One region of the Paenibacillus sp. FSL R7-0312 genome, then DNA from elsewhere that is predicted to be linked to it. Evidence: riboswitches for the same ligand, from Rfam matches in the RefSeq annotation. Region 1 holds a riboswitch; the other holds the start of a gene.

Region 1 (4,612 bases):
TACCGGGGATATTTTCAACCTGTTTGTCTTCTTTGAGGTTATGCTGATTTCTTCTTATGCGCTTATCTCACTCGGAGGGACCAAACTTCAGCTAAGAGAAACGTCGAAATATCTGCTCATTAATATCGTATCCTCGACACTGTTTGTAGCAGCGGTAGCTTATCTCTATGCAGCAGTAGGAACACTCAACATGGCACACCTGTCCCAGCGTATCGCTGAAGCGGGACAAGGCGGTGTGCTTAATGTGATTGCTGTTTTGTTCTTGATTGTATTTTCCCTAAAGGCAGGGCTGTTCCTGTTCTTCTGGCTTCCAGGGTCATACAGTGCGCCTCCGCCGGCTGTCAGAGCATTATTCGGTGCTCTACTGACCAAAGTTGGACTCTATGCAATCATCCGCACCTTCACGCTACTGTTTGTTAACGATCCCGGCTTCACCCATGCCTGGATTGCCTGGATGGCTGCTGCTACCATGATCCTCGGTAGCCTGGGGGCAGTCGCGTATAAGGATATCCCGCGGATTCTGAATTATAACGTCATTATCAGCGTTGGGTTTGTAGCCTTTGGACTTGCTGTTGGGACAGCAGATTCATTGAATGGGGCGGTCTTCTATCTGCTGCACGATATGCTGGCCAAGGGACTCATGTTTATTCTGGGCGGGATAATTATATCCGCAGCTGGAACTGACCGGCTAGGCAGTATGGGCGGGATGATTAAAAAGTATCCGTTCATCGGCTGGATGTTCTTTACTCTTGCGCTTGCCCTGACAGGTATTCCGCCGCTGAGCGGGTTTGCCGGCAAAATCCTGATCATCCGCGGAGCTCTGGCTGAGGGAATGCTGACGTTGTCCTTAATTGGACTAGGATCGAGCTTACTGGTGCTGTATTCCCTGATGAAGGTGTTCAGGCTGGCATTCTGGGGAAATGAACCTGTGAAAGAGCTGCCTAAAGTGAGCTTGAAGGCTGCATCGGCTGTTGCAGCCGGACTCCTGCTGCTTGTGATTGCAATGGGGGTTGGTGCCGAGTCCGTGTATACTTATGTATCGCAGGCTGGAGAGGTATTGGCTTCACCTGCGCTATACATTGAAGCCATAATGAAGGAGTAGAGAAGATGGCCCTACAATTCCTGTTAAATCTGTTGATTGCCTTTCTGTGGATGGCGATAAATAACAATGGCTCTGGTTCAAGCTTCATCGTAGGCTATGTGCTCGGTATTATATTATTGCTGATTTTGACGAAATCCCTGGCCCGGACCCGGCCATTCTATCTCATACGTATATGGGCTATACTGAAGCTTCTGCTGATCTTTGCCCGTGAACTTACGGTCTCGAATTTCGTGGTCATCGGCCATATCATCCGTCCGAAGCTGGCTATACGTCCCGGCATCTTTGCTTATGAGACTGCCTTGACCTCGGCTTGGGAGGTTACGCTGTTATCGTGCCTGATCTGTCTGACACCGGGAACCCTGACCCTTGATGTTTCGAAGGATGGCAAGACGCTGTACATTCATGCTATTGATATTAAAGATGCAGAGCTGTTGGTCACGCAGATTAGAGGCACTTTCGAACAGGCAATTATGGAGGTGACCCGGTAATGATCCAAGTTATACTAACTGTGGCCATGATCATTCTGGCGCTGGCGATGCTGGCATGCCTGTTCCGTCTCCTGAAAGGGCCAACCCGTTCAGACAGGGTTACCGCACTCGATACGATAGGCATTCATATACTCGCTATGATCACCGTTTTCTGTATGCTGCTGGATACCCAGGATTTTCTAGAAGTCATTCTGGTTATCGGTATTCTTACGTTTATTGGAACAACGGCACTGGCCAGATATATTGAACGGGGAGCCGTTATAGAAGATGGAGGGAACCCGAATGACAGGTGAACTGATTAGCTCCATTATTGTGGTAATTGGTGCAGTCTTCTGCGGTTTAAGTGCCTTCGGCTTAGTCCGGCTGCCTGATGTGTACCTGCGTTCACATGCGGCTACCAAAAGTGCAACCTTCGGGGTACTGTGCTTGCTGACAGGAGGCTTCCTGTACTTTTGGTTTAAAGACGGAACGGTTAATGTCAAGCTGCTGCTGGCGATTGTTTTTGTATTCATCACTTCACCGGTGGCAGGCCATTTAAATGGCCGGGCAGCCTACCGTTCCGGAGTCCCCTTGTGGAAGGGGAGCATACAGGATGATCTGAAGGTCCTGGGGGAAGAAAGTCAGGAAACGTCTGCAAAATAATACTTAATCGCTGAATTCCTTATAGGAAGCGGGGGAACCAGGTTATATGGGGTGAATCTCGGATAAACGAGTAGGGCTACTTTCAGGGCCCGAATCCGGCAGCTAACCCCGCAAGCGTTCATGAGAGGATGCATTGGTTATGCCGCATATTGAAGTGAATGGAACGTCGCTGTATTACGAGATGTCGGGCAGCGGTCTGCCCATTGTTTTTATTCATGATTATTCGACCTCCCATCATCTGTTTGACCCGCAAGCGGATTATTTCAGCAAGCGTGCGAAAGTGGTCGTATTCGATTTAAGAGGGAACGGACAATCGGGGAAAATGGATGTGGAGATTAGCCGGATCGTAGACACACAATGTGAAGATTTGAAGCTGTTGTTGGACGCTTTGGCTGTAGAGAGGGCTGTTATCGTAGCTTGTTCCAGTGGTGCTGTGCTCGCCCAGAAATTCGCCTATCTGTACCCTGAGCGGGTGATTAATATGGTATTGGTGGACAGCTATTTCCAGGGAGAATACACAGCTAGAGGCGGGAAAGTGAAAGGAATCTTCGAGGTCTGCGCATGGGCCGCCCATTATCTTCCTGCCGAAATGTTTATCCGTTCTTTACGCATCACCTACAATAAATGGCTCTCAGCTTATCATATTCTCAGGAAAGAGCTTGTGCATGAACGGACCACTGAATTAATTATGCAGCGGCTGGCACTTAGACAAACGGACAGCTACGGATTCGCGTTACGGCTGCAGGTTCCTGTTCTTGTTGTATCCGGGAATCAGAATGAATGGGCATTGGAGCAGGTGAAAAGAACAGCCGGCAAGTATCCGTCTGCCCGCCTAGCGATCCTTGAAGATGCCATGTATCCGAGTCACTTGTGTCAACCCCAGCTCTTCAACCGTATATTGCTGGATTATCTTAGGGAACAGCATAGTTTTCAGCGGGCGGCGGCCGGCAAGTAGGAGGGAGATAGATGATTATTGCCAGCTGATTTGCTAATAATAGAATAGATGTGGATACTGATTCGCTGAAGAAATCTTTCCTCTAAAAAACAATATATGGGGTGTTATATGAATCAGTTTGATGATGTATTTATTCAGATATTAATTCTGCTTGCCATATCCATGGGAGTCATTGCAGTTGCCAAAAAAATGAATCAGCCCTATTCCATCGCGCTTGTAGTGGTGGGGCTGCTGCTGGGGTTTGTGCATATTCCTATTTTGGTGGAAGCAGAGGCTTTCATCACCCAGTCGCATGTCTTTCAGGCGATCATCATCTCATTATTCTTACCGATTCTCTTGGGGGATGCCACCTTAAAGCTTCCTTTCTCCCATCTTCGGGAGCAACATAAGCCGGTGCTGGCTTTGGCTTTTGGAGGAACCTTGTTGTCATTTCTCATCATCGGCTTGGCTGTGTATTGGGGGCTGGGCCTTCCGCTTATTGTTTCCTTCACCTTTGCTGCGCTGATGAGTGCGACAGACCCCATTAGTGTGATTTCGATTTTTAAATCTTTGGGTGTCCCGAAGAATATTGTTACTATTATAGAAGGAGAATCTCTTTTTAATGATGGGATTGCTGTAGTGCTGTTTCAAATCTCTTCGGTGTACCTGCTGTCTTATATGGAAATGGGCTGGGTAGGGGTTGGCAGCGGAATTCTGCTGTTCCTAAAATTTTCTTTAGGCGGTATCCTTATCGGAGCGATAATGGGATATTTGTTCTCGCAATTAATTCGTCTTTATGATGATTTCCCATTGGAGATCGGATTCTCCATGCTGCTGTTTTTTGGAAGCTATTTTATCGCGGAGCACTTTCATGTATCCGGAGTTATTGCTGTCGCGGTAAGCGGGCTGATCTTTGGAAATTACGGTTCGCGGATAGGTATGTCAGAGACCACGAAGGTAAATATCAATTCATTTTGGGATGTCATCACCCTGGTGGCTAACTCATTGATCTTCCTGATGATTGGACTTGAGATTAGAAATATTGATTTTACCGATAAATGGCTGCTTATTGTCGCTTCGATTCTTATCGTACTGGCAGGACGGACCATTGCGTTGTATGCCAGTCTCAGGTTTCTGAAGAATTTTCCGGCCTCCTGGAAGATTGTTTTGAATTGGGGCGGATTAAAGGGAAGTCTCTCCATTGCACTCGCATTGAGTCTGCCGGCATCATTTGAAGGCAGGGAGAATATCCTGGTCTTAACCTTCAGTATTGTCTTGTTCTCCCTGCTGGTTCAAGGGTTGACCATCAAGCCGCTGGTAAAGAAACTGGATTTGACCCAGGATAATGTAATGGAGAAGTGAAAAATGCTCATATCTATTATGTTTCTGCCATTGGCGTGATCGATAAGTTGGTTATTAAACACCGGGAGAACGGTACAATTAAAG
Region 2 (4,612 bases), 3.6 Mb from region 1:
ATACATAATGAAAGCTTTATCTTTTAACACATTGGGCGAAGCCAAGCGGCATCTGGAACAACTGGATAGCAGCAGAGGCTTGGTGCTGTTCGCTTCCGCTGCGGCAGTCAGCGAATTGTCCCGGCATGCACCCTCCCGGGCGGTATTGTGCTCAACCAAAGGCGAATATACCCCGCAGGGCTACCGCAGCGGCGTAGTCACTGGGTTCGAATACGAATCAGGGATAGCCGATATTGTGGAGATCCTGCATCCGCCCGTGCTTAGAGGCAATGTGCTAAGTGCCTCATATCACAAAGTACAAGGCAACTCTAATGCCTTTCTGCTGCTGCTATGTGACGGTACAGGCGCGATGGAGGAGACGATCCTCTCCTCGCTATTTTTCATTGCCCCGGAGTTCAAGATTATTGGGGGAAGTGCAGCGGATGATGAGCATGGAGAGACTTATATTTACATAGGAAGCCGCCGGGTGCAGAACCTGGGGATTTTCTTCAATATGCCGGGTCGTACTGCACTGGTTAAAGAAAATATTTATGTTCCCACCGGGACAACGCTGCTGGTGACAGAAGCCGATGTGTTCGGCAGAACGGTGTATTCCTTCAACGGACGTCCTGCTGCGGAAGAATACGCGCGCGTGCTTGGTGTCCCGGAGGCGGAGCTGGCAGAGCATTTCCTGAGCAGCCCGCTGGGCAAAAGATACGAAGACGATCTGATCATCGCCTCACCGATGACCATTAATCCGGATGGCTCTGTCACATTTTACAGCCAGGTTATGTCTAGTACTTATGTAGAGGTGCTGAGTGCAGCAGATCCGCTTGCTGTGCTGGGGGAGACGCTGGGCGGGAGCCCGTACAAGCCTTCCTTTGTGCTTAACATTAACTGTACGCTGCGGGACCAGCTCTTCATCCGGGACGGTCTGTGGGCGGATTTTGACAGGACTATGCTCGGATTCTGCGGCAACACTACAGGTTTCATCAGCTACGGAGAGCAATATTATAAAAAGCATGCCAACCAGACCATGATTCTGCTGCTGGTTGAATAAGGGAGAGTAGATTGATTATGCAGTGGATAACCAGATTACGCACTTCATGGGGCAAAAGCATCTCTGCCGGAGCTGTTCAAAGTCATAATACATTAGCCGTTCTTGAAAAAACGGACAGCTCCGGACAATCAGCCGGGACGCTAAAGACAGCTGGAGCAGCGGCTAATGCTACTGAGCCTCCAGAGAATACTGGCAGGACAGCTGCCGCTAACGACGCTTCAGCCACTGAATCCTATGGGATGCACGCCTATACCCTGGCCGGACAGATCCGCCGCGAAACTGACGAGATTCTTAAGGAAGAGGCCCAGCTGGTAGAGGAGTTTGCGGCTTTACGGGCGGGCAGCGGTGAGCTGATCAGCCAGATCTGCGGGACCCAGCAGCTTCTGGAGCATCTGAAGACCAACAGCGGACAGACCGAAGATCTCATCAATGAAATGTATGGCAGCCTCTCTTTTTCCTCCAATAAAATTGAATTCGCCAAAGAGGCCAATATCCAGATCTCGGCGGAAATGCAGAAGGCTTCGGCGGTATTTACTGAATTTGTCAGCTTGAATGAGGACCTGCGGGGGCATTTCCGGAGCATCGAGCAGCTGGCAAAGATCATTACGGATATTGCTGAGCAGACGAATCTGTTGTCGCTGAATGCAGCGATCGAGGCGGCGCGGGCCGGAGAGCACGGACGGGGCTTCTCGGTGGTTGCCACAGAAATCCGCAAGCTGGCCGACAGCACGCGCAGTCATGTGAAGGAGATCATGGGCTCCCTTTCGGGGATGACCCAGGTGATGGAGCAGCTTCACAGCAAGTCCGGTGACGGGACAACGGCGATGACAGAGACGAATGCGAAGATCAGCCAGTCCACGGTATACATGAACGAGATCGTGGAAGCGGAGGAAGAGGTATTCCAGCATCTGGAGAAGATTCAGGAATCGCAGGAGAGCAGCATGGAGGATGTGGAGCAGATCAATGGCGATCTGCTGCGTATTCTGGAGAAATCGGGACAGGATGCAGGGCAGTTCCAGAAGATGGTGCTTACCGTCCAGCAAAAAGCCGACCACTATCAGCAGCTGCTTAATCATTTGCATCAGATAGAGCAGCTGCAGCAGCTGGATGAAGCACAGAAGACTGGCGTATAAGCAGAAGCGAGTATCCGATAAAAAAGACTACACCCGGCAGAGGGAATGCAGGTGGTCAGCCTCTTTGCTATGTAACAGCACTGCTCCAGAGAAACGGAGCAAAAAGGAGTAAATCATCGGCCGCTTAAGAGCGAAAGCAAAGTATACGCCTTCATTCGTGCAGGAACGGCATTTTTGGCTTCTTTTGTCAACCGCAGCGTTTTACATTAAATGGCTGCAGGCGTAAGATTCAAATCAACAACCGAATGAAATTTAACTGTTCTCAAATGGCTGAATTCCAGTAATGGGAACGGGGGAACCAACGGTGATTACGGCTTAGGCTCAGATAGCGGCCGCACACCTGGGGTGAATCCTTGCTGCATGCTGTATAACGGTGCTCCGGCAAGGTAGGGCAATCTCGCTGCCCGAATCCGTCAGCTAACCCCGTAAGCCTCGAAGAGAGAGGATGAGCGCCATGATCGATTAACCGACCACGGAGAGCCCTGCTGCTGCTGTGGTCTTTTTGCTGTGCAGGCAGCAGGGGGAGACGGTCTGAATTAAGACGGATAATTCATATAACAACGGGAAAAGTTTATTTATATTGTGATCAGAACTGCCTAAGGAGGTGATCGTTATCTTAACTACATTTATCGTGTGCTTCTGGGTCGGACTGCTCCTGCTCCTCAGCGGCGGACTTCATGGGCATGGCCTGGCGGGTCATCTGCATGCGGGGGGCGGTGACGCCGGGGGGCCGGGCTTTGTGCCTATACTCCCGCTGATGGTGTTTGTCACAGTCTGGGGCGGCGCTGGTTATATGCTTAGCCGCTTCAGCGGAATGAGCGTGCTTGCAGTAGTGCTGATCTGCACCATGATAGCCTTGCTGACAGGGTGTCTGATGTATGCAGTGCTGGCCCGGGTGATGACCCGGTATGACAGCAGCATGAATGAATTGGATTATGAGCAGGCAGGGCAGCTTGGATACGTCAGTGTACCTGCAGCGGATGGGGCAGCCGGGGAAATGAAATATGTGCTGCACGGAACGATGCGCTCCATTGGAGTGCGGGCAGCAATCGGCCAGCAGCTCGTGAAGGGCGACAGGGTGATTATTTTGAAGGTGGATAAGGGAATGGCGGAAGTAACCCTCTTCGAGAGGGAATTCGGAGAATTATAAATGACGGGGAGTGTCGGACCAAATGGTTATTCTTTATTTAATCTCGGGCATTGTTGTTGTTATTCTGCTGGCTTTGTTCAGTATCGTGACCGCTTATAAAAAAGTCCCGCCCAATCAGGCGATGATTGTATACGGTCTCGGCGGTAAAAGAGTGGTGCAGGGCGGCGGGACGTTCGTCATCCCGGGCTTCCAGAACAATAAGACCATCTCGATGATGCTGATGAGCTTCGATGTCATTCCAGCGCAGGCGATGTTCTCCCGGCAGGGCATCAAGCTCAACCTGGAGGCGGTCGCCCAGATAAAAATCAAAAGCGATCCCACCGCTATTCTGACGGCCAGTGAGCAGTTCATCGACCGGCCCGAAGAAGACCGCGAGACAATTATCCTGCATTCGGTGGAGGGCCACCTGCGCGGCTTAATCGGGCAATTGACGGTGGAATCCATCCTCAAGACGCCTGATGAAATCAACAGCAAGATGAGGGAGACCTGCTCGGAGGACCTCGACAAGATGGGGCTTGAGGTCGTCAGCTTCACCATCAAAAAAATTACGGATGACAAAGGGTACATCGACAATATGGGGGTTCCGGAAATTGAGCGCATCCGCCGCGATGCCAGCATTGCCAAGGCGGAAGCGGAACGCGATATTCAGATCAAGCAGGCCGAGGCGGAGAAGGAATCCTCCATTGCCAAAGCCAATGCACATCAGGCCACCATTGAAGCGGGAACCGCCGCCCGCGCGAAGGAGTCCCTGTACGAGAAGGAACTGAACATTAAGCAGGCGGATTTCAAGCTGGAGACAGAAGTGAAGAAGGCTCAGGCGGATCTTGCGTATGAATTGCAGCAGAACAAAATTAAGCAATCGCTCGTTACCGAACAGGTCAAAATCACGCAGATGGAAGCGGAGGCCAACCGGACAGTCAGGGAAATCGAAGTCGAGCTGAGACAGCGGGAGCTGGAGGCAACGGTGATCAAGCCTGCCCAGGCGGAGAACCAGGCTACGATCATGAGAGCCGAAGCCGCCAAGCAGCGGCAGATTCTTGAGGCGGAAGCCGAGGCAGCGACAACCACCAAGCGCGGACTGGCCACGGCAGAAGCTGAGCTGGCGAAAGGGAGAGCGAATGCGGAGATTGTCCAGCTGGCCGGAGCGGCGGAAGCGGGAGCCCTGGAGAAGAAAGCCGAAGCGTACAAACAGTTCACACAAGCTGCGCTTACCGTGGAATTCCTGAAAATACTGCCGGAGCTGGCTGAGAAAATTGCTTCCCCGCTCGCCAAGGTGGATAAGATTACAGT

What was found. A riboswitch is a leader RNA that binds a small molecule or an ion and turns the genes downstream of it on or off. The one in region 1 is predicted to bind cyclic di-AMP.
Region 2: another riboswitch for cyclic di-AMP. It lies ahead of MKX70_RS30560 (hypothetical protein); the one in region 1 lies ahead of MKX70_RS14920 (alpha/beta fold hydrolase).

The regions. Positions count from the first base shown of each region.
Region 1 is NZ_JBBORE010000001.1:3,421,477-3,426,088, forward strand. It holds gene MKX70_RS14900 (Na+/H+ antiporter subunit D) at 1-1,102, shown strand, start outside; gene MKX70_RS14905 (Na+/H+ antiporter subunit E) at 1,108-1,590, shown strand; gene MKX70_RS14910 (Na(+)/H(+) antiporter subunit F1) at 1,590-1,883, shown strand; gene mnhG (monovalent cation/H(+) antiporter subunit G) at 1,873-2,232, shown strand; cyclic di-AMP (ydaO/yuaA leader) riboswitch at 2,231-2,364, shown strand; gene MKX70_RS14920 (alpha/beta fold hydrolase) at 2,372-3,187, shown strand; gene MKX70_RS14925 (cation:proton antiporter) at 3,296-4,528, shown strand; gene MKX70_RS14930 (arsinothricin resistance N-acetyltransferase ArsN1 family A) at 4,607-4,612, opposite strand, start outside.
Region 2 is NZ_JBBORE010000001.1:7,052,568-7,057,179, reverse strand. It holds gene MKX70_RS30570 (FIST signal transduction protein) at 8-1,039, shown strand; gene MKX70_RS30565 (methyl-accepting chemotaxis protein) at 1,057-2,172, shown strand; cyclic di-AMP (ydaO/yuaA leader) riboswitch at 2,431-2,619, shown strand; gene MKX70_RS30560 (hypothetical protein) at 2,777-3,322, shown strand; gene MKX70_RS30555 (flotillin family protein) at 3,345-4,612, shown strand, end outside.